Regions from separate parts of the Pseudomonas sp. PGPR40 genome, predicted to be linked through region 2. Evidence: predicted binding sites of a transcription regulator. Region 2 holds the regulator's gene; each other region holds the start of a gene.

Region 1 (6,719 bases), on a different contig from region 2:
ATTGATGGGGGCCTTGCAGGCGCGGCTGGATCAATACGCCAACAGTGAACGTGCCGTTGTTGGCGCGCAAGGCTTCTTCGGTGGGCAGACCGGTCAACTCCAGCACCTGATAGGCGCTGTTGGGCTGTTCACGGCGACTGGATTGCGCAGGCGCTACTGGCTCGCTCGGTGGTTGAAGCTCGACGCTATTGAGCGGTGGCAACTCCACGGGTTGAGCTTTTACGCCATAAGGCGGTTGATTGCTGTACGCGGTGTTGCCGTTGGCGTCGGTGTACTTGTAGATCTGCGCGGCGGCGGGCAGGGCGATCAGCACAAGCAGGCATAACAACAATGAGCGCATCGCAGGCTTCCATTGGCCGTTGGGCAAGTGTCCGGCCCAATTCCGTTCATGGCGACTAAGCGCTGAGCATAGAGCACTTCAGCGCACATCGGCAGGTCGGCTCAGCGGCTGGCGCTGCACAACTCAGCGGTGGCACGTACCTGGGCAAGCTCGCGCAATGGCGCTTGGGCGCCGGTTTTATTGGCCTTGGCCAGCCAGGCCGGGCACTGAGGGTCGTTGCGATAAGAGCTGAAATCGGCCAGTTGTTGCAGCAGGCGTTTTTGTAACCGATCAAGTTGTGGGCGGATCTGTCCGACGAGATCGGGGCGAGGATCGTTGGGCGCCTTGCCTTGCGCATGCCAGTCAGACAGGTGCGCGTATTGCACCAGTTTGTTGGCCTCGATCTGCGCCGAGAAGAACTGTTCGACGGTTTCGTTGCTCAATTTATAAGCAGGTGCCAGGGCGACGGCGCCGGCAATGACTTCGCGCTCGCGCTGACGGTCTTCGACCGGTTTGCCGCTGTCCCATTTGCTCAGCGCGACCTGATCGGCAATTGCCAGGCGTTCTTCGATGGTGCCAAGCAGCGGGGCCAGGGCGGCAGGTGCCGGGCTGGCAAAAGCGCTGTTGGTCAGCAGGGCGGTGAGCAGGGCAAGGCATGGGCGTAGGCGCATGGGGCATCTCGTCTTTATCGGATGAAGGCCATGATGCACGCAACCGAGCACCCGATGACAGGCGGTCGCCCATAAAAAAGGCCTCCCGAAGGAGGCCTTTTTTTGTCACGCCGCGTGTTGCAGCGCTACCGGATCAGCAGCTGTAGTACAGCTCATATTCCAGTGGGTGTACGAAGGTACGAACCTTGATTTCTTCTTCGCTTTTCAGGGCGATGTAAGCGTCGATGAAGTCGTCGCTGAAAACGCCGCCTTTGGTCAGGAACGCACGACCTTTGTCCAGCTCTTCCAGGGCTTCTTTCAGGCTGCCGCAAACTTGTGGGATCTCTTTCGCCTCTTCAGGCGGCAGGTCGTACAGGTTTTTGTCAGCAGCGTCGCCTGGGTGGATCTTGTTCTGGATGCCGTCCAGGCCAGCCATCAACAGTGCAGCGAAGCCCAGGTACGGGTTAGCTGCCGGATCCGGGAAGCGAGCTTCGATACGGCGAGCGCGAGGGCTGGACACGTAAGGAATACGGATCGAAGCCGAACGGTTACGAGCCGAGTAGGCCAGCATCACGGGTGCTTCGAAACCTGGGACCAGACGCTTGTAGGAGTTGGTCGACGGGTTGGTGAAGCCGTTCAGCGCCTTACCGTGCTTGATGATGCCGCCGATGAAGTACAGAGCGGTATCGGACAGGCCGGCATAGCCTTCGCCAGCGAAGGTGTTCTTGCCATCTTTGGCGATGGACAGGTGAACGTGCATGCCCGAACCGTTGTCGCCGTACAGAGGCTTAGGCATGAAGGTCGCGGTGCGGCCGTAGGCGTCAGCAACGTTGTGTACGCAGTACTTCAGGGTTTGAACTTCGTCAGCCTTGGCAACCAGGGTGTTGAACTTCACGCCGATTTCGTTTTGGCCGGCAGTCGCCACTTCGTGGTGGTGAACTTCGATGACCAGGCCCATTTCTTCCATGGCGTTGCACATGGAGGTACGGATTTCGTGGTCGTGGTCGAACGGCGGAACCGGGAAGTAGCCGCCTTTGACGCCTGGACGGTGGCCTTTGTTGCCGCCTTCCACGTCCTGGTCGGACATCCACGAACCTTGTTCGGAGAAGATTTTGAACATGGAGCCGGAGATGTCGGACTTGAACTTCACTTCGTCGAAGATGAAGAATTCAGGCTCTGGACCCACGAATACGGTGTCGCCGATACCGGTCGACTTCAGGTATTCCTCGGCACGCTTGGCGATCGCACGTGGGTCACGGTCGTAGCCTTGCATGGTCGAAGGCTCGATCACGTCGCAAACCAGGATCAGGGTCGGCTCTTCGGTGAACGGGTCGAGAACGGCAGTGCTGTCGTCCGGCATCAGGATCATGTCGGAGGCTTCGATGCCTTTCCAGCCAGCGATGGAGGAACCGTCGAACATTTTGCCTTCTTCGAAGAAAGCTTCATCCAGCCCATCGCGAGCCGGCATGGTCACGTGGTGCTGAGTGCCTTTGGTGTCCGTGAAGCGCAGATCAATCCACTTGACGTCATGATCTTTGATGAGTTGAACCGACTTCGACATAGTGTCCTCTCCGGGTGGCTTAGGGCTAGTAGGTGGATGCCCTTAAATGTGGGTGATGCCGGCGCGAATACTCTGCCAAGGCAACCTGCCTCACAAGGGAGCAAATTGCATGCCAGTGCCCCACCATGGGTTTTTTGCCCCAATATCACGCTTATAAAGCTGTAGTGCCTCGAAAAGCGCAAAACATTGCCCTGTAATGTAGCGTCGAAATCTATAAATGACCTGTTTTGGTGCGTGTAAAACCTTCTCTACATTAACTGGTTAAACCTTGAGCAATTTCCGCTATAATCCGCGCCCCCCTTTTTCGGCTGGCCCAGCGCGCGCTGTTTTCATGAAACTAATCGTAAAAGTCTTCCCCGAGATCACCATCAAGAGCCGCCCGGTACGGATGCGTTTCATCCGCCAGTTGGCCAAAAACATCCGTACCGTGCTCCGCGATCTGGACCCGGCCGTGGTGGTGAACGGTGTGTGGGACAATCTCGAGCTGGAAACCCGCGTCAGCGATCCGAAAGCCCTGGCGGAGATGACCGAGCGCCTGAGCTGCATGCCGGGCATTGCGCATTTCCTGCAGGTCGATGAATACCCGTTGGGCGACTTCGACGACATCGTCGCCAAGTGCAAACAGCATTTCGGTGATGCGTTGGCCGGGAAGATTTTTTCGGTGCGCTGCAAGCGTGCCGGCAAGCACGAATTCAGCTCCATGGATGTCGAGAAATACGTCGGCAGCCAACTGCGTCGTCAGTGCGGCGCCGCCGGAATCTCGCTCAAAGAGCCGGAAATCGAAGTTCGCATCGAAATTCGCGACAAACGGTTGTTCGTGATCCATAGCCAGCACAACAGCATCGGCGGTTATCCGCTGGGTGCCCTGGAACAGACGCTTGTACTGATGTCCGGCGGCTTCGACTCCACTGTCGCCGCCTACCAGATCATGCGCCGCGGGCTGATGAGCCATTTCTGCTTCTTCAATCTGGGCGGACGTGCCCACGAACTGGGCGTCATGGAAGTCGCGCACTTCATCTGGAAGAAGTACGGCAGCTCCCAACGCGTGTTATTTGTCAGTGTGCCGTTCGAGGAAGTACTGGGAGAAATTCTCGGTAAAGTCGATAACAGTCATATGGGTGTAGTTTTGAAGCGTATGATGTTGCGCGCTGCTTCCCGTATTGCCGATCGGCTGGACATCGAAGCGCTGGTCACCGGCGAAGCGATTTCCCAGGTGTCGAGCCAGACGTTGCCGAACCTGTCCGTGATCGACTGCGTGACCGATAAGCTGGTCTTGCGTCCGCTGATCGCCAGTCACAAGCAGGACATCATCGACCTGGCCAACGAAATCGGCACTGCCGACTTCGCCAAGCACATGCCGGAGTACTGCGGGGTCATCTCGGTGAACCCCAAGACTCACGCCAAGCGCCATCGCGTGGAGCATGAAGAGAAAGAATTCGATATGGCGGTACTCGAGCGTGCGCTCGAGAACGCCAAACTGGTGCCGATCGATCGCGTGATCGACGAATTGGGCCAGGACTTGCAGATTGAAGAAGTCAGCGAAGCGCTGGCGGGGCAAATCGTCATCGACATCCGTCATCCTGATGCCGCTGAAGACGACCCGCTTACGCTTTCTGGCATCGAGGTACAAACGATGCCGTTTTATGCACTGAACGCTCGTTTCAAGGAACTGGACCCTACTCGCCAGTACCTGCTCTATTGCGACAAAGGCGTGATGAGTCGCCTGCATGCCCACCATTTGCTCAGTGAGGGGCATGCCAATGTGCGCGTTTATCGACCGAGCTAAGTGCCCGGGGCTGTTTGCCTGTGGCCTGCGTCACCGGCCCCCCGACGCCGCCGTCAAGCTGTAACGGCTTTACGGACGCAACGTTAATCGCTGCCAAGACTTGTCAGCACACCGAATCCTCTGATCGAGATACACAAGTGATCGAAAATCTACGCAACATCGCCATCATTGCTCACGTTGACCATGGTAAAACCACCCTGGTAGACAAACTCTTGCGTCAATCCGGCACCCTGGAGCGCAACGAGCTCAACGACGAGCGCGTGATGGACTCCAACGACCAGGAGAAAGAACGCGGTATTACCATTCTGGCGAAAAACACCGCCATCAACTGGAACGGCTACCACATCAACATCGTGGATACCCCGGGCCACGCCGACTTCGGCGGCGAAGTTGAACGCGTAATGTCGATGGTTGACTCCGTTCTGCTGCTGGTTGACGCTCAAGACGGCCCTATGCCGCAAACCCGTTTCGTGACCAAGAAGGCTTTCGAAGCCGGCCTGCGTCCAATCGTGGTCATCAACAAGGTTGACCGTCCAGGCGCGCGTCCGGACTGGGTTCTGGACCAGATCTTCGACCTGTTCGACAACCTGGGTGCCACCGAAGAACAGCTGGACTTCAAAGTCGTCTACGCCTCCGCCCTGAACGGTATTGCTGGTCTTGACCACACCGCCATGGCTGAAGACATGACTCCGCTGTACCAGTCGATCATCGACGACGTACCCGCACCGAAAGTCGACCGTGACGGTCCGTTCCAGATGCAAATCTCCGCTCTGGACTACAACAGCTTCCTGGGTGTTATCGGCGTTGGCCGTATCGCTCGTGGTCGCATCAAGCCGAACACTCCGGTTGTCGCTATCGACGCCGACGGCAAGAAGCGCAACGGTCGTATCCTGAAGCTGATGGGTCACCACGGTCTGCACCGTATCGACGTTGAAGAAGCAGCTGCCGGCGACATCGTCTGCATCAGCGGCTTCGAACAACTGTTCATCTCCGACACCCTGTGCGACCCGACCGCTGTTGAAGCGATGAAGCCGTTGACCGTCGACGAGCCAACCGTTTCCATGACCTTCCAGGTAAACGACTCGCCTTTCTGCGGTAAAGAAGGCAAGTTCGTGACCAGCCGTAACATCAAGGAACGTCTGGACAAGGAACTGCTCTACAACGTTGCTCTGCGCGTTGAAGAAGGCGACTCGGCTGACAAGTTCAAAGTTTCCGGCCGTGGTGAGCTGCACCTCTCGGTACTGATCGAAACCATGCGTCGCGAAGGCTTCGAAATGGGTGTTGGTCGTCCGGAAGTGATCATCCGTATGGTTGATGGCGTCAAGCACGAACCGTACGAAAACGTGACCATCGACCTGCCGGAAGAATCCCAGGGCGCGATCATGGAGCAAATGGGTCTGCGTAAAGGCGACCTGACCAACATGGTTCCGGATGGCAAGGGCCGTGTGCGCCTTGAGTACAACATCCCGGCACGTGGCCTGATCGGTTTCCGTAACGAGTTCCTGACCCTCACTTCCGGTGGCGGCATCCTGACCTCGATCTTCGACCGTTACGACGTGATGAAGTCCGGCGACATGTCCGGCCGTCAGAATGGTGTACTGGTGTCGGTAGCGACCGGTAAGGCACTGACTTACTCGCTGGAAACCCTGCAGGCGCGTGGCAAGCTGTTCGTAGAACACGGCCAGGACATCTATGAAGGTCAAATCGTTGGTCTGAACAGCCGCGACAACGACCTGGGTGTTAACCCGACTAAAGGCAAGAAGCTCGACAACATGCGTGCTTCGGGTAAAGACGAAACCATCGCTCTGGTTCCGCCTGTCAAGTTCACTCTGGAGCAAGCTCTGGAGTTCGTACAGGAAGACGAGCTGTGTGAAGTCACTCCTAAGTCCATCCGTCTTCGCAAGAAGATCCTGGGCGAAAGCGAGCGTACCCGCGCTGCGAAGAAGTCCGGTAACTAAGTCATTTAGTTAGCTGGCCAAAAAAACGCCCCCGACCGCAAGGTCGGGGGCGTTTTTTTGTCTGGGGTTTGATGATCGTTCCCACGCTCTGCGTGGGAATGCCTCAATGGACGCTCTGCGTCCGCTTTGGGACGCGGAGCGTCCCGGGCTGCATTCCCACGCGGGAGCGTGGGAACGATCATGGTAGGGTTAAAACTTCTCGAGGGTGCGACGGCTATTGCTGCTCTCACGCACCACTTCTTTAGGCTTGTACGCGCAATACCCCGGCCGCGGTCCGATTTTCGGGTGGTTGCGGCAGGTGTCCGGGCGCTTATCATAAATAGTGCACAGACGGCTCTTACGATCCAGGTACAGGCAATCGTTGTTGCTCATGCGCTGAAGGGTGAAGATCTCGGACTTCTGGTTATAGCGCTCGACGATCCCTTCCTTTTGCAAACGCTTGGCG
Region 2 (6,719 bases):
CTGCCCGCCTTGCCGTACGCCTACGACGCCCTGGAACCGCACATCGATGCGCAGACCATGGAAATCCACTACACCAAACACCACCAGGCTTACATCAACAATCTCAACGCTGCAGTCGAAGGCACTGAGTTTGCTGAATGGCCGGTGGAAAAGCTGGTGGCGGCTGTCCTGCAATTGCCGGAAAAACTCCGCGCGGCGGTGATCAATCAGGGCGGTGGGCATGCCAACCATTCGTTGTTCTGGGAAGTCATGGCGCCCAACGGCGGTGGCCAGCCTGAAGGTGCGCTGGCCAAGGCTATCGATGAGCAACTGGGTGGTCTCGACCACTTCAAGGAGGCCTTCACCAAAGCAGCGTTGACCCGTTTCGGCAGTGGTTGGGCCTGGTTGAGTGTGACGCCGCAAAAGACCTTGATCGTTGAAAACAGCGGCAATCAGGACAGCCCATTGATGAACGGCAATACGCCGATCCTCGGCCTGGACGTCTGGGAACACGCTTATTACCTGCGCTATCAGAACCGCCGTCCGGAATACATCAATGCGTTCTACAACGTGATCAATTGGCCCGAAGTTGCTGCGCGTTATCAGGCAGCGCTGGTTTAAGTCTCTAAAACAATCCAGGGCTGACTATGGGCACTGAAACACTGGCGGTCGGAAGCGGGCGAATGTTTCGTTACGCACTGGGATCGCTGTTACTGCTGGCGGGCATGACGTTATTGGCTGCTCAAGGGCTGAGCTGGCTGGACCTCGAACCGAAACTGCAGCGTGCCCTGCAAGGCGGGGCGATTTGCGCCTTGGGCACGGCTTTGGGCGCGGTGCCGGTGCTGGTGCTGGTGATTCGGCAGATGCCTCAGGTAGTCAGCGACATATTGCTCGGTTTCGGGGCCGGGGTAATGCTCGCGGCGACGGCGTTTTCGCTGATCGTGCCGGGCATTGCCGCAGCCGAAAATCTCGGTCTGACGCCTTGGGCGGCCAGCGGCCTGATCAGCTTCGGCATCATGCTGGGGGCATTCGGGCTGTTTCTGGTGGATCGCAAGGTGTCCGGCGCTACGCCTGAAATGTTCGCGGGGACACTGGAGCGATCGGTGATTGCACCGCGAATCTGGTTGTTTGTGTTTGCCATCATCGCGCATAACATTCCCGAAGGCATGGCGGTCGGCGTCTCGGCCGGTGGTGGCATGCCTGATGCCGACAGCCTGGCCATGGGCATCGCTTTGCAAGATGTGCCGGAAGGGCTGGTGATTGCGTTGGTGTTGGCCGGAGCAGGGATGTCGCGGGTCAAGGCATTCCTGATCGGAGCAACGTCAGGTTTGGTCGAGCCGGTCTTTGCGTTGTTGTGCGCCTGGTTGGTGAGCCTGGCCGAACTGCTGTTACCTTTGGGGCTGGCGCTGGCGGCCGGTGCGATGTTGCTGGTGGTGACTCACGAAGTGATTCCCGAGTCGCGCCGCCGTGGTCACGACAAACTGGCCAGCCTGGGACTGCTGATTGGATTTTGTTTGATGATGGTGATGGATACGGCGTTGGCCTGAAAAAAGATCAAAAGATCGCAGCCTCGTTTCACTCGACAGCTCCTACTGCATGCCGATCCTTGTAGGAGCTGTCGAGTGAAACGAGGCTGCTTTTATTCGCCTTCGTCGAAGAAGTTGTTGATCAACTTCACCAGTGCGTCCAGCGCTTCCTGTTCCTGCTCACCTTCGGTACTCAGGTGGATTTTGGTGCCCTTGCCAGCGGCCAGCATCATCATGGCCATGATGCTTTTGCCGTCCACCACGGATTCTGGCGTACGTCCTACCCTGATCTGGCAGGGATACTGACCCGCCACTCCAACGAATTTTGCCGACGCGCGAGCATGCAGGCCCAGCTTGTTGATGATTTCGATTTCCAGAGCAGGCATCGCGATGTGAATCCTTTAGCTGAGGTCGCGGTGGCGAACCTGGACGTTCTTCAGGGTTTTTTGCAGGACCTGACCCAGACGTTCGGTCAGGTAGACAGAGCGGTGATGCCCGCCGGTGCAGCCAATGGCAATGGTGACATAGGCGCGGTTGCTGGCGGCAAAACGGGGCAACCACTTGAGCAGGTAGGAGGAAATGTCCTGGAACATCTCTTCGACGTCCGGCTGTGCCGCCAGGTACTCGGCCACCGGTTGATCGAGCCCGGATTGTGCCCGCAGCTCCGGTTTCCAGTAAGGGTTGGGCAGGCAGCGCACGTCGAACACCAGATCGGCGTCCACCGGCATCCCACGCTTGAACCCGAAAGATTCCACCAGGAACGCAGTACCGGGCTCCGGCTGATTCAGCAGGCGTAGCTTGATGGTATCGCGTAGCTGATACAGGTTCAGATTGGTGGTATTGACCTTGAGGTCGGCCAGATCGGCAATAGGCCCCAGCAGTTTGGTTTCGTCCTGTATCGCCTCCGCCAGCGAGCGATTGGCGCTGCTCAGCGGGTGACGACGGCGCGTTTCCGAAAAGCGTTTGAGCAAGGTCTCTTCGTCGGCATCCAGGTACAGCACATCGCACTGGATATGTCGGCCGCGGACTTCTTCCAGCAGCTCGGGAAACCGTGACAGGTGGCTCGGCAAATTGCGTGCATCGATGGACACGGCCACCAGCGGTTGTGCCAGTTCGGTGTGAATCAGCGCGCGTTCGGCCAGTTCCGGCAGCAAGCCGGCAGGCAGGTTGTCGATGCAGTAATAGCCGTTGTCCTCGAGCACGTCGAGGGCGGTGCTTTTACCTGAGCCGGAGCGGCCGCTGACGATGATCAGGCGCATGATTAGTGACCGCTCTGCTCGTCCAGGACAACCTGATACAAGGCTTCGTTGCTCGGGGCGCTGCGCAGTTTTTCACGCACATCCTTGCGATCCAGCATGCTGGCGATCTGACGGAGCAATTCCAGGTGTGCATCGGTGGCGGCTTCCGGGACCAGCAGCACGAACAGCAGGTCAACCGGGGCGCCATCAATGGCGTCGAAATCGATAGGGGCTTCCAGGTGCAGCAGCGCACTGATTGGCGAGGTGCAGCCTTTGAGCCGGCAATGGGGGATGGCGATGCCGTTGCCGAAACCGGTAGAACCGAGTTTCTCACGGGCAATCAGAGCCTCGAAGACGTCCTGCATTTCCAGATCCGGCACTTCGCGGTGGATAAGGTTGGCAATTTGCTCGAGGGCTTTCTTTTTACTGCCGCCCGGCGCGTTCACTTGGGAACGGCCGGGGGTCAGGATGGTTTCTAGTCGGATCATGGGTTGGGAGTGTTAACGACCGGTCGCGCCCTGGAGGAGGCTCTGGGTCTTTTCCTTATGCTTTTTGAGTTGGCGATCCAGCTTGTCGGTCAGCAGGTCGATGGCGGCATACATGTCCGTATGCTCGGCATTGGCGACCACTTCTCCGCCGGGAATATGCAGCGTGGCTTCGATCTTCTGCAGCAGCTTCTCGACGTTCATCGTGACTTGCACGTTGGTGATCCTGTCGAAATGCCTCTCCAATCGGTCGAGTTTTTCGCCGATATAGGTGCGCAGGGGTTCGGTCACTTCCAGTTGGTGTCCACTGATGTTGACTTGCATACAGCTTCTCCTTCGTTGCCAGTGCATAAAGCGGCAGGCAGAAATGCCTGCCACTGGAACGCTGTGGCGAGCCCGGCGGCTACATCAACCGCTTCCGTTCGCTGGAAGGCGCGATCCCCAAAGATTCGCGGTACTTGGCGACGGTACGACGGGCTACCTGAATGCCTTGTGCCTCCAGTAAACCAGCGATCTTGCTGTCACTCAACGGCTTTTTCTGATTTTCCGCGGCAACCAGTTTTTTGATGATCGCGCGGATCGCCGTGGACGAGCATTCACCGCCTTCGGAGGTACTGACGTGGCTGGAAAAAAAGTATTTCAGTTCATAGATGCCCCGTGGGGTATGCATGAACTTTTGCGTGGTCACCCGTGAAATCGTCGATTCGTGCATGCCCACCGCTTCGGCGATGTCGTGCAGTACCAGCGGTTTCATGGCTTCGTCGCCGTATTCAAGAAAGCCGCGCTGATGCTCGACAATCTGGGTGGCCACTTTCATCAGGGTTTCGTTGCGGCTTTGCAGGCTCTTGATGAACCAGCGAGCTTCCTGCAGCTGATTGCGCATGAAGGTGTTATCAGCGCTGGTATCGGCACGGCGTACGAAACCGGCGTATTGGGCGTTGACCCGCAGGCGTGGCACCGACTCCTGGTTCAATTCCACCAGCCAGCGCTCGTTGTCCTTGCGCACGATCACGTCGGGAACCACGTATTCGGCTTCGGTAGACTCGATCTGTGAGCCCGGGCGCGGGTTGAGGCTCTGGACCAGTTCGATGACCTGGCGCAGTTCATCTTCCTTGAGCTTCATGCGGCGCATCAGCTGGCTGTAGTCGCGGCTGCCGAGCAGGTCGATGTAGTCGGTGACCAGGCGCTTGGCCTCGGCCAGCCAAGGGGTCTTGGCGGACAGTTGGCGCAGTTGCAGCAGCAGGCATTCCCCGAGGTTACGGGCGCCGATGCCGGCGGGTTCGAATTGCTGGATGCGGTGCAGGACGGCTTCGATTTCGTCCAGTTCGATGTCCAGTTCCGGGTCGAACGCATCGAGGATTTCCTCGAGGGTTTCGTCCAGGTAGCCCTGATTATTGATGCAGTCGATCAGGGTCACAGCGATCAGGCGATCGGTGTCAGACATCGGTGCCAGGTTCAGTTGCCAGAGCAAATGGCTTTGCAGGCTTTCACCGGCCGACGTACGGGTGGTGAAATCCCACTCGTCGTCATCGTTGCTCGGCAGGCTGCTGGCGCTAGTCTGGTAGACGTCTTCCCAGGCCGTATCGACGGGCAATTCGTTGGGAATGCGCTCGTTCCAGTCACCTTCCTCGAGGTTATCCACCGTCGGGGCGGTTTCCTGATAGGAGGGTTCCTGAATGTCGGCGTTGGGTTTTTGGTCGGCGCTATCGGCCAAGGGGTCGGCGTTATCGAAGTCGTCGCCTTCTTCCTGGCGTTCGAGCATCGGATTGGACTCCAGGGCCTCCTGGATTTCCTGTTGCAGGTCCAGGGTCGACAATTGGAGCAGGCGGATGGCCTGTTGCAGCTGCGGTGTCATCGTCAGCTGCTGGCCCATTCTCAAGACTAGCGATGGTTTCATGGCAGGGGCTTAACACCTTAATTCGCCGGCGCACATGCGCCATCCACTACAGGGCGCCGAAGCGCCAAACATAAGCAAATTATATGCCCGAAACTGAAGTGTTTGCCTAGAGCGCTGTAACAATAAAAAGTTATTGATTTTTTATTGAAACAAGCGCTTTGGCACCTGGCCAGGCACCTCAGGCGCTTACAGCCGGAACTCATGGCCCAGATACACTTCCTTGACCAGTTCGTTGGCCAGGATGGTGGCGGAGTCACCTTCGGCGATCAACTGTCCGTCGTTGACGATGTAGGCCGTTTCGCAGATATCCAGGGTCTCGCGGACGTTGTGGTCCGTGATCAGCACGCCAATGCCTTTGGCCTTGAGGTGATGGATGATCTGCTTGATATCGCCCACCGAAATCGGATCTACGCCGGCGAAGGGTTCATCGAGGAGGATGAATTTCGGGTTGGTAGCCAGGGCCCGGGCGATTTCCACACGGCGGCGTTCACCACCGGACAGGCTCATGCCAAGGTTGTCTCGGATGTGGTGGATGTGGAATTCCTGCAGCAGGCTTTCCAGCTCTTGGCGACGACCGGCCTTGTCGAGTTCCTTGCGGGTTTCGAGGATGGCCATGATGTTGTCGGCCACCGACAGTTTGCGGAAGATCGACGCTTCTTGCGGAAGATAGCCGATACCCGCCTTCGCACGACCGTGCATCGGCTGGTGGCTGACGTCCAGGTCATCGATCAGTACGCGGCCCTGATCGGCCTGTACCAAACCGACAATCATGTAGAAACAGGTAGTTTTACCCGCACCGTTAGGGCCAAGCAAGCCGACGATCTGACCGCTGTCGATGGACAGGCTGACGTCGCGCACGACCTGGCGGCTCTTGTAGCTCTTGGCCAGATGCTGAGCTTTCAGAGTTGCCATTACTGGGCCTTTTGCTCGTCGGTTTTCTTCTTCGGCTGGATCACCATGTCGATGCGAGGACGCGCCTCGGTGACCTTGTTACCCGTGGCGCGACCGGCGCTCGCAAGCTTTTTGACCGTGTCGTAGACGATTTTCTCGCCTTGGGTGACGTTGTTGTCTTTGTCGATGACTTTGGCGCGATCGATCAGAACGACACGGTTTTGCGAGGCGTGGTACTGGATAGTGACGCCATAGCCCTGAACCGGCTTGGTATCGCCTGCCGTTTGCAGTTGCTCGAAATAGGCAAGGTTGCCCACCGAAGTCACCACGTCGATGTCGCCGGCCGGAGTGCGGGTGATGGTCACGGTGTTGCCGGTGACCTTCATCGAGCCCTGGGTGATGATCACGTCACCTTTATAAGTGGCCACGCCATTCTTGTCGTCCAGTTGGGCATCGTCGGCCTGGATGCGGATAGGCTGCTCTTGATCATTCGGCAGAGCCCAGGCGCTCACGCTTCCCAGTGCTGCGCCCAGACTGAGCAAAATAGGGAGAGTTTTAACGAGCCTCATACTGTCCTCTTACGTTCGATAGCAGGTGTATCCTGCTTTCTTTCAAGTACGCTTTCATTCCGTTGCCAGTCGATACACCGCCAGCGCCGTCGATTCTAACGGGTTGATCGGTCTGCGCATATTGCTGCTGCGGG
Region 3 (6,719 bases), on a different contig from region 2:
CTGAAGACTGGCCAATAACGATCTGGCAGTTCTGACGCTTGTGCAACAGAGGGGGAAATATATACATCCCGCCCCGGTGAAGCAAGTTCGCAAAGATCCTTTTCAAGACTAAATCTTGCAGGACTGCGAAAATAAAAAAGCTCCGTAGATCATGGATCTACGGAGCTCGTTTAAAGTGGAGGCCGAGGTCGGAATCGAACCGGCGTAGGTGGATTTGCAATCCACTGCATAACCATTTTGCTACTCGGCCTCAAACATCTGATGTCAGTAGCACAACATCAAACGTGTAAACTCGTATCTGGAAACAAGATTCTAATCTAGCTTCCAACCCCTTGAAATCTAAGGGGTTTTCGTGTTCCCTAAGCAGGAATGGACGCAATTCTGGACTGGTTCGAAAGGCATGTCAAGAACTGGAGGAAAATAATTCCGACGTCCTCAATGCCCGCGAATGTAATGCTCCAACTGCCGAATCAAATCAGCCTGCTCGACGATGGCCTCCTTGACCAGATCGCCGATCGACAACAGCCCGATCAGCTCGCCGCCCTCCACCACCGGCAAATGGCGCAAATGACTGTCGGTCATGACCGCCATGCAACGCTCGATACTCTGCTGACTGTCGGCGGTCACCACCGGCGCGCTCATGATCTCGCGCACTGGCGTACCGACCGAAGAGCGGCCCTGCAGAACCACCTTGCGCGCATAGTCACGCTCGCTGATGACGCCGACCACCTGCCCGTCTTCGATGACGGGCAACGCGCCGACGTTCTTCTCGGCCATCATTTTCAGGGCGTCGAGGACCATCTGATCCGGTGCGATGCTGTGCACCTGCTGGTTTTGCACGACTTTGAGTTTCAGCAACTGTGCGGCTGTCTTCATCAACGTTCTCCGATACGGTTCAGGGCGGCAGTCAAGCCGCCGCGACTTCCACGATGCCGGCGTTCAGGCGCACCGGCCAGACCCGCAAGCGCTGCTCCGGGTACTCCAGGCAACTGCCGTCTTCGAGACGGAAATGCTGCTTGTAGATCGGCGAAGCCACCACCAGATCGCCCTTGAGGCTGCCGATCAATCCGCGGCCGATGACGTTCGCGCCGGATTGTGGATCATGGTTGTCGATCGCGAAGAGGGTGCGACCCTCGGCCTGCGGCAGGTAGAACAGCGCCACCTGGGCGCCGTCGAGCCAGACGACAACGCCGGAGTTGCTGACCAGATCCTGCTGGCTGCACACCGCTTGCCAAGCCTGAGCATTGGCCGCGGTTGCAAGGGTATCGACACGCTGGGTAGTGGACTGGCTCATCAGGCATTCTCCTCGGTGACAGGGATAAGGTTGAGTTCGGCGGCCATGATCGGCCGGCGTTGACCGCGTTCCTGAACAAAATGGATGTCCGGGTCCGGGCGCTGATCGTTGACGAAGGTACGGAAGCGCTTGAGTTTTTCCGGGTCTTTGAGGGCGTTGGCCCATTCGCATTCGTAGCGGTTGACCACCAGTTGCATCTGCGATTCAAGTTCCGCGCCAAGTCCCAGGCTGTCTTTGATGATCACGTCCTTGAGGTAATCCAGGCCACCCTCCAGGCTTTCGCGCCAGACCGAAGTGCGCTGCAGCTTGTCGGCGGTGCGGATGTAGAACATCAGGAAGCGGTCGATGTAACGGATCAGGGTTTCATCGTCGAGGTCGGTGGCGAACAGCTCGGCGTGGCGTGGGCGCATGCCGCCGTTACCGGCCACGTAGAGGTTCCAGCCGTTCTCGGTGGCGATCACGCCCACGTCCTTGCTTTGCGCCTCGGCACATTCACGGGTGCAGCCGGAGACCGCGAACTTGAGCTTGTGCGGCGAGCGCAGGCCTTTGTAGCGGTCCTCGAGGGTCAGGGCCATTTTCACGCTGTCCTGCACGCCGTAACGGCACCAGGTGCTGCCGACGCAAGACTTCACCGTGCGGGTCGATTTGCCATAGGCGTGCCCGGTTTCGAACCCCGCCTCGATCAGCTCGGACCAGATGTCCGGCAACTGATGCAACTGCGCGCCGAACAAGTCGATGCGCTGGCCGCCGGTGATTTTGGTGTAGAGGTCGTATTTCTTCGCCACCACGCCGATCGCGATCAGCTTGTCGGCGGTGATCTCGCCCCCGGCGATGCGCGGCACCACCGAATAGGTGCCGTTTTTCTGCATGTTGGCCATGAAGGTGTCGTTGGTGTCCTGCAACGGCACCAGCGAGGCGTCCATGATCGGCTGGTTCCAGCACGAGGCGAGAATCGAACCCACCGCCGGTTTGCACACGTCGCAACCGGTGTGGCCACGGCCGTGCTTGGCCAGCAGTTCTTCGAAGGTGATCACCCCTTCTACCCGCACCAGCGCATAAAGCTCCTGACGGGTGTAGGCGAAGTGTTCGCACAGGCTCTTGTCGACACTGACGCCACGGGCAATCAATTCATGTTCGAACACTTGCTTGAGCAGCCCGGCGCAACCGCCGCAACCGGTGCAAGCCTTGGTCTGTGACTTGAGCAGGCCCAAGTCGGTGCAGCCACCGTCGATGGCCGAGCAGATCGAGCCCTTGGTGACGTTATGGCACGAGCACACGGTCGCCGACTCGGGCAACGCGCCCGGGCCCAGGGTTGGCGCGCCGGCGGACGAAGGCAGGATCAAGCTGGCCGGTTCCGACGGCAAGGCAATGCCGTTCTGCATGTATTGCAGCAGGGTGTCGTAATAGCTGTTGTCGCCGACCAGCACCGCGCCGAGCACGCGCTTGCTGTCAGCATCCACCACCAGGCGGCGATAGCTCGCGGTTGCCTCATCGATGAACTGGTAGCTGCGCGCACCCGGCGTCTGGGCGTGAGCATCGCCGATGGAGCCAACATCGACGCCGAGCAGTTTGAGCTTGGTCGACATGTCGGCGCCCTGGAACGGCTCCGCCACTTGATTGCACAGCAGCGACGCGACGCCACGGGCCATCTGATAACCGGGAGCGACCAGACCGAAGAGGCTGCCATTCCAGGCGGCGCACTCGCCGATGGCATAGATGTTCGGATCGCTGGTCAGGTACTGATCGTCGATCACCACGCCGCCACGCGGACCGATGTCCAGCGCACATTGGCGGCCCAGCGCATCTTGCGCACGGATGCCGGCGGAGAACACGATCAGGTCGGCTTCGAGGAATTCTTCATTGGCAAAATTCATCCGGTAGCGGTACTGCTCGCCGGCACTGATCGACTGCGTGCCACGGGACAAGTGCACACCCACGCCGAGCCGCTCGATCTGCGCCTTCAGCGCCAGGCCACCCTGCTCGTCCAGTTGCACTGGCATCAGGCGCGGGGCAAATTCCACCACATGCGCTTCCAGGCCCAGGCTTTTCAGGGCGTTGGCGGCTTCCAGACCGAGCAGACCACCGCCGACCACCACGCCACGCCGGGCATTGGCCGCTGCGGCACGAATGGCGTCGAGGTCTTCAAGGGTGCGATAGACCAGGCGCGAGTCACCTTCAGCACCTTCAATAGGCGGCACAAAGGGATAAGACCCGGTGGCCAGAACCAGTTTGTCGTACGAGACGCAACCTTGGGATGTGATCACCTGACGGCGGTTGCGGTCGATTTCCAGTACCGGTACGCCCAGATGCAGGGTAACGCCCGGTGTCTGGTACAGAGAGGCTTCGCCCAGGGCCAGCGACTCGGCATCGCGACCGCCGAAATACTCGGACAGATGCACACGGTCATAGGCACGCATCGGCTCTTCGCTGAAAACGTGCAGCCGATAGTGGTCGAGGGCGCCGCGCTCGATGAGCTGCTCGACACAATGGTGGCCGACCATGCCATTGCCGATCACGATCAGCGTTTGCAGTTTGTTCAACGCGGCAACATTGGAATTCATAGTAAGCACCCAGCCAAAGCCAATCACGGTTAAAAAAGCAAAAAAAAACGCCTGAAACCTCTCGGTTTCAGGCGTCTTTGCCTGTTCTTCGCGGTGTTCGACCTGGCGTCTTCGCCTGATCCACCGATGTTGCCCACGACCTGCTCGGCCGGTCGATCTTCGTTGATCGAGTGGGCTGCCCATCTTTTTCAGGATGGCTGAAGGGATGAATGCAGTCTTTGTGCCAGTCGGTGGGTGGACACTTCATCCTGTTTGTAAAACTGATGACTGAACAGTCGGGAACCAGGCTGGAGACTGCGAAATAGGCGAGTTTTACAGGGGTTAGACGGTGTTTCAGAAACCGTTGCGCGGATCAGCTACGGGCACTCACAGATGGCAAACACTCAGTGCACCGCTCGATGCACGTGCACGTTTTTATGGCATCGCGCTTTATAAAAGTGCATATGGCGGTCAATACCGCTCACGACAAATGCCAGGCAATTAAGCCGCGGAACCCTGTAGGAGCGAGCTTGCTCGCGAAGCGGTATGTCAGGCGACATCAATGTTGACTGTACTGCCCTCTTCGCGAGCAAGCTCGCTCCTACAGGGGATTTGCTTAATTGACTGGCATCGGGGGCAAGCTCCCTTCGCCACAGGTTCTCGGTGCTTGCTTTGGCTGTATCCCTACATGAGTCATTTGTACTTTCATCTATCCTGAGGCCGCGACCTTTTGGCGCATGCCGGTTGGCCATCGATTGAGCGCCACAGGGCAACAGTTTGTTAACATCCCTGCGCTTTTTTTCATCGATTGATCAGCACTGTAGATTCCCGGTCGCTACACAGGATGCTTTTTTCCATGAGTACGTTGTATACCCGTCGCACGGTCCTGCGCGGCATGAGCCTGCTGAGCCTTGGCCTGCTCGCCGGCTGCGATGACAGCAGCAAGCTGTCGTTCAAGTACGGCAAGGACCTCAGCGACAAGATCATGGGGCGTACCTTCAAGCTCAAGGACGCGCAGGGCGAGTATCGGATGCTCGGCAGCTACCGTGGCCTGATGCCGATGATCTTCTTCGGTTTCACCCAGTGCCCGGCGGTCTGCCCGACGACGCTGGCCCGTGCGGCGCAGGCGAAAAAACTGATGGGCCGCGATGGTGAGCGCCTGCAAGTGATCTTCATCACCCTGGACCCCGAGCGCGATACGCCGCAAATGCTCGATGCTTACGTGAAGACGTTCGATCCGAGTTTCGAGGCGCTGTACGGCACGCTGGAAGAAACCGCCGCCACCGCCAAGGAGTTCGGCGTGTTCTATGAAAAGGTCCCGAGCGGCTCGACCTATACCCTCTCTCATACCGCGACCAGCTTCGTTTTCGACTCCCGAGGCACTTTGCGCCTGGGGCTGTCCGCGTCCCTTACCGCTCAAGAGTGTGCAGAAGACCTGCTCACCGTCATGGAGGTCTGTTGATGACTTCGTTTAAACAGCTGGTCTTGGCCCTTTCCCTGATTGGTGCGGCCTGGCAAGTATCCGCTCAAACCCAGGTGAACGACGCCTGGGTTCGTGCAACGGTAGCCGGTCAGCATTCGACCGGTGCCTTCATGACCCTGCAGGCCGACAGCGACAGCAAACTGCTCAGTGTGCAGTCGCCGGTAGCGAACATCGTGCAAGTTCACCAATCCAGCATGAACAACGATGTGATGAGCATGAGCCAGGTCGAATCCGTCGCGCTGCCGGCCGGCAAACCGGTGAGCTTCGATCCCCATGGCTACCACATCATGTTGATGGACCTGACGGCCCAGGTTAAGGAAGGCGATAAAGTGCCCCTGATCCTGACCGTGGAAAACGCCAAAGGCGAAAAGGAGACGATCAAGATTGACGCCGAGGCGCGGGCGCTCGGCATGCAGGATCACAGCAAGATGCATTGAGAGCTTTGCTGAGGATTTGTCAGCAACACTTCGTAAATTACGAATTGTCGGTGAAGAATAATCGATTTTTCTTCACCCTAGTCTCCCCGCTAGCATGAACCCGTCGGCTCCAGAACAAGACCCCGCAGGGAGAGCGACATGCAGCCCATGAACATCGGCGAACTCTGGATGTGGGTCGCCTTCATCTTCTTCATCATCGCCATGCTGGCCATGGATCTGTTTGTCTTTGGCGGGCGCAAGGCGCATAGGGTATCGGTGCGCGAAGCGTCGTGCTGGGTGATTGCCTGGTGCGCGCTGGCGCTGGCCTTCGCGGGATTGCTCTGGTGGTACTTGAATGGCGAATTCGGGCGCGAGATCGCCCAGCGCAAAACGCTGGAATTTCTCACGGGCTATTTGATTGAGCAGTCGCTGTCGATCGACAACATGTTCGTCTTCGTGATGATTTTCGGCTACTTCGCCGTGCCGCCGGAGTTGCAGCGCCGGATGTTGTTATATGGCGTGCTCGGGGCAATCGTGATGCGTGCGGCGATGATTTTCGCCGGCGTGTGGCTGGTGTCGCAGTTCGCATGGCTGCTGTATGCGTTCGGTGTGTTCCTGATCATCACCGGGTTCAAGATGCTGGCATTCGCCCATCAGCGGCCTGACCTCGATAAAAACCCCTTATTGCGTTGGATGCACGGTCATCTGCGTGTCACCGACGGGTTTCATGGCGAGCGTTTTTTTGTGGTGCAAGACGGTCGGTACTGGGCGACGCCGATGTTTCTGGTGCTGGTGCTGATCGAGACCAGTGACTTGATGTTTGCGGTCGACAGCATCCCGGCGATCTTCGCCGTCACCACCGATCCGTACATTGTGTTCACATCAAACATCTTCGCGATCATGGGCCTGCGGGCGCTGTATTTCCTGCTGGCCGACATGGCTGATCGTTTCCACCTGCTCAAATACGGCTTGGCGATCGTGCTGGT

The links. Region 2 encodes sigma-54, which starts transcription at its own class of promoters, with help from an activator protein. Its sites were predicted from a motif close to ANTGGCATNNANNTTGCTNT; they were not measured.
Region 1: glnA (glutamate--ammonia ligase) is a predicted target of sigma-54. The motif match lies at 2,628-2,647, and genes of this name have one in related genera.
Region 3: nirB (nitrite reductase large subunit NirB) is a predicted target of sigma-54. The motif match lies at 4,064-4,083, and genes of this name have one in related genera.

The regions. Positions count from the first base shown of each region.
Region 1 covers NZ_JAKLSP010000007.1:83,763-90,481, forward strand. Annotated here, with positions in the region: gene MEB48_RS08460 (DUF4124 domain-containing protein) at 1-340, opposite strand, end outside; gene MEB48_RS08465 (chorismate mutase) at 442-990, opposite strand; gene glnA (glutamate--ammonia ligase) at 1,124-2,530, opposite strand; gene thiI (tRNA uracil 4-sulfurtransferase ThiI) at 2,862-4,316, shown strand; gene typA (translational GTPase TypA) at 4,454-6,274, shown strand; gene MEB48_RS08485 (YkgJ family cysteine cluster protein) at 6,464-6,719, opposite strand, start outside.
Region 2 covers NZ_JAKLSP010000014.1:54,346-61,064, reverse strand. Annotated here, with positions in the region: gene MEB48_RS13850 (superoxide dismutase) at 1-600, shown strand, start outside; gene MEB48_RS13845 (ZIP family metal transporter) at 627-1,526, shown strand; gene MEB48_RS13840 (HPr family phosphocarrier protein) at 1,619-1,891, opposite strand; gene rapZ (RNase adapter RapZ) at 1,907-2,764, opposite strand; gene ptsN (PTS IIA-like nitrogen regulatory protein PtsN) at 2,767-3,231, opposite strand; gene hpf (ribosome hibernation-promoting factor, HPF/YfiA family) at 3,244-3,552, opposite strand; gene MEB48_RS13820 (RNA polymerase factor sigma-54) at 3,632-5,125, opposite strand; gene lptB (LPS export ABC transporter ATP-binding protein) at 5,312-6,037, opposite strand; gene lptA (lipopolysaccharide transport periplasmic protein LptA) at 6,037-6,585, opposite strand; gene lptC (LPS export ABC transporter periplasmic protein LptC) at 6,572-6,719, opposite strand, start outside.
Region 3 covers NZ_JAKLSP010000001.1:105,735-112,453, reverse strand. Annotated here, with positions in the region: tRNA gene MEB48_RS00470 (tRNA-Cys) at 177-250, opposite strand; gene MEB48_RS00465 (CBS domain-containing protein) at 436-876, opposite strand; gene nirD (nitrite reductase small subunit NirD) at 908-1,294, opposite strand; gene nirB (nitrite reductase large subunit NirB) at 1,294-3,855, opposite strand; gene MEB48_RS00450 (SCO family protein) at 4,691-5,296, shown strand; gene MEB48_RS00445 (copper chaperone PCu(A)C) at 5,296-5,754, shown strand; gene MEB48_RS00440 (TerC family protein) at 5,893-6,719, shown strand, end outside.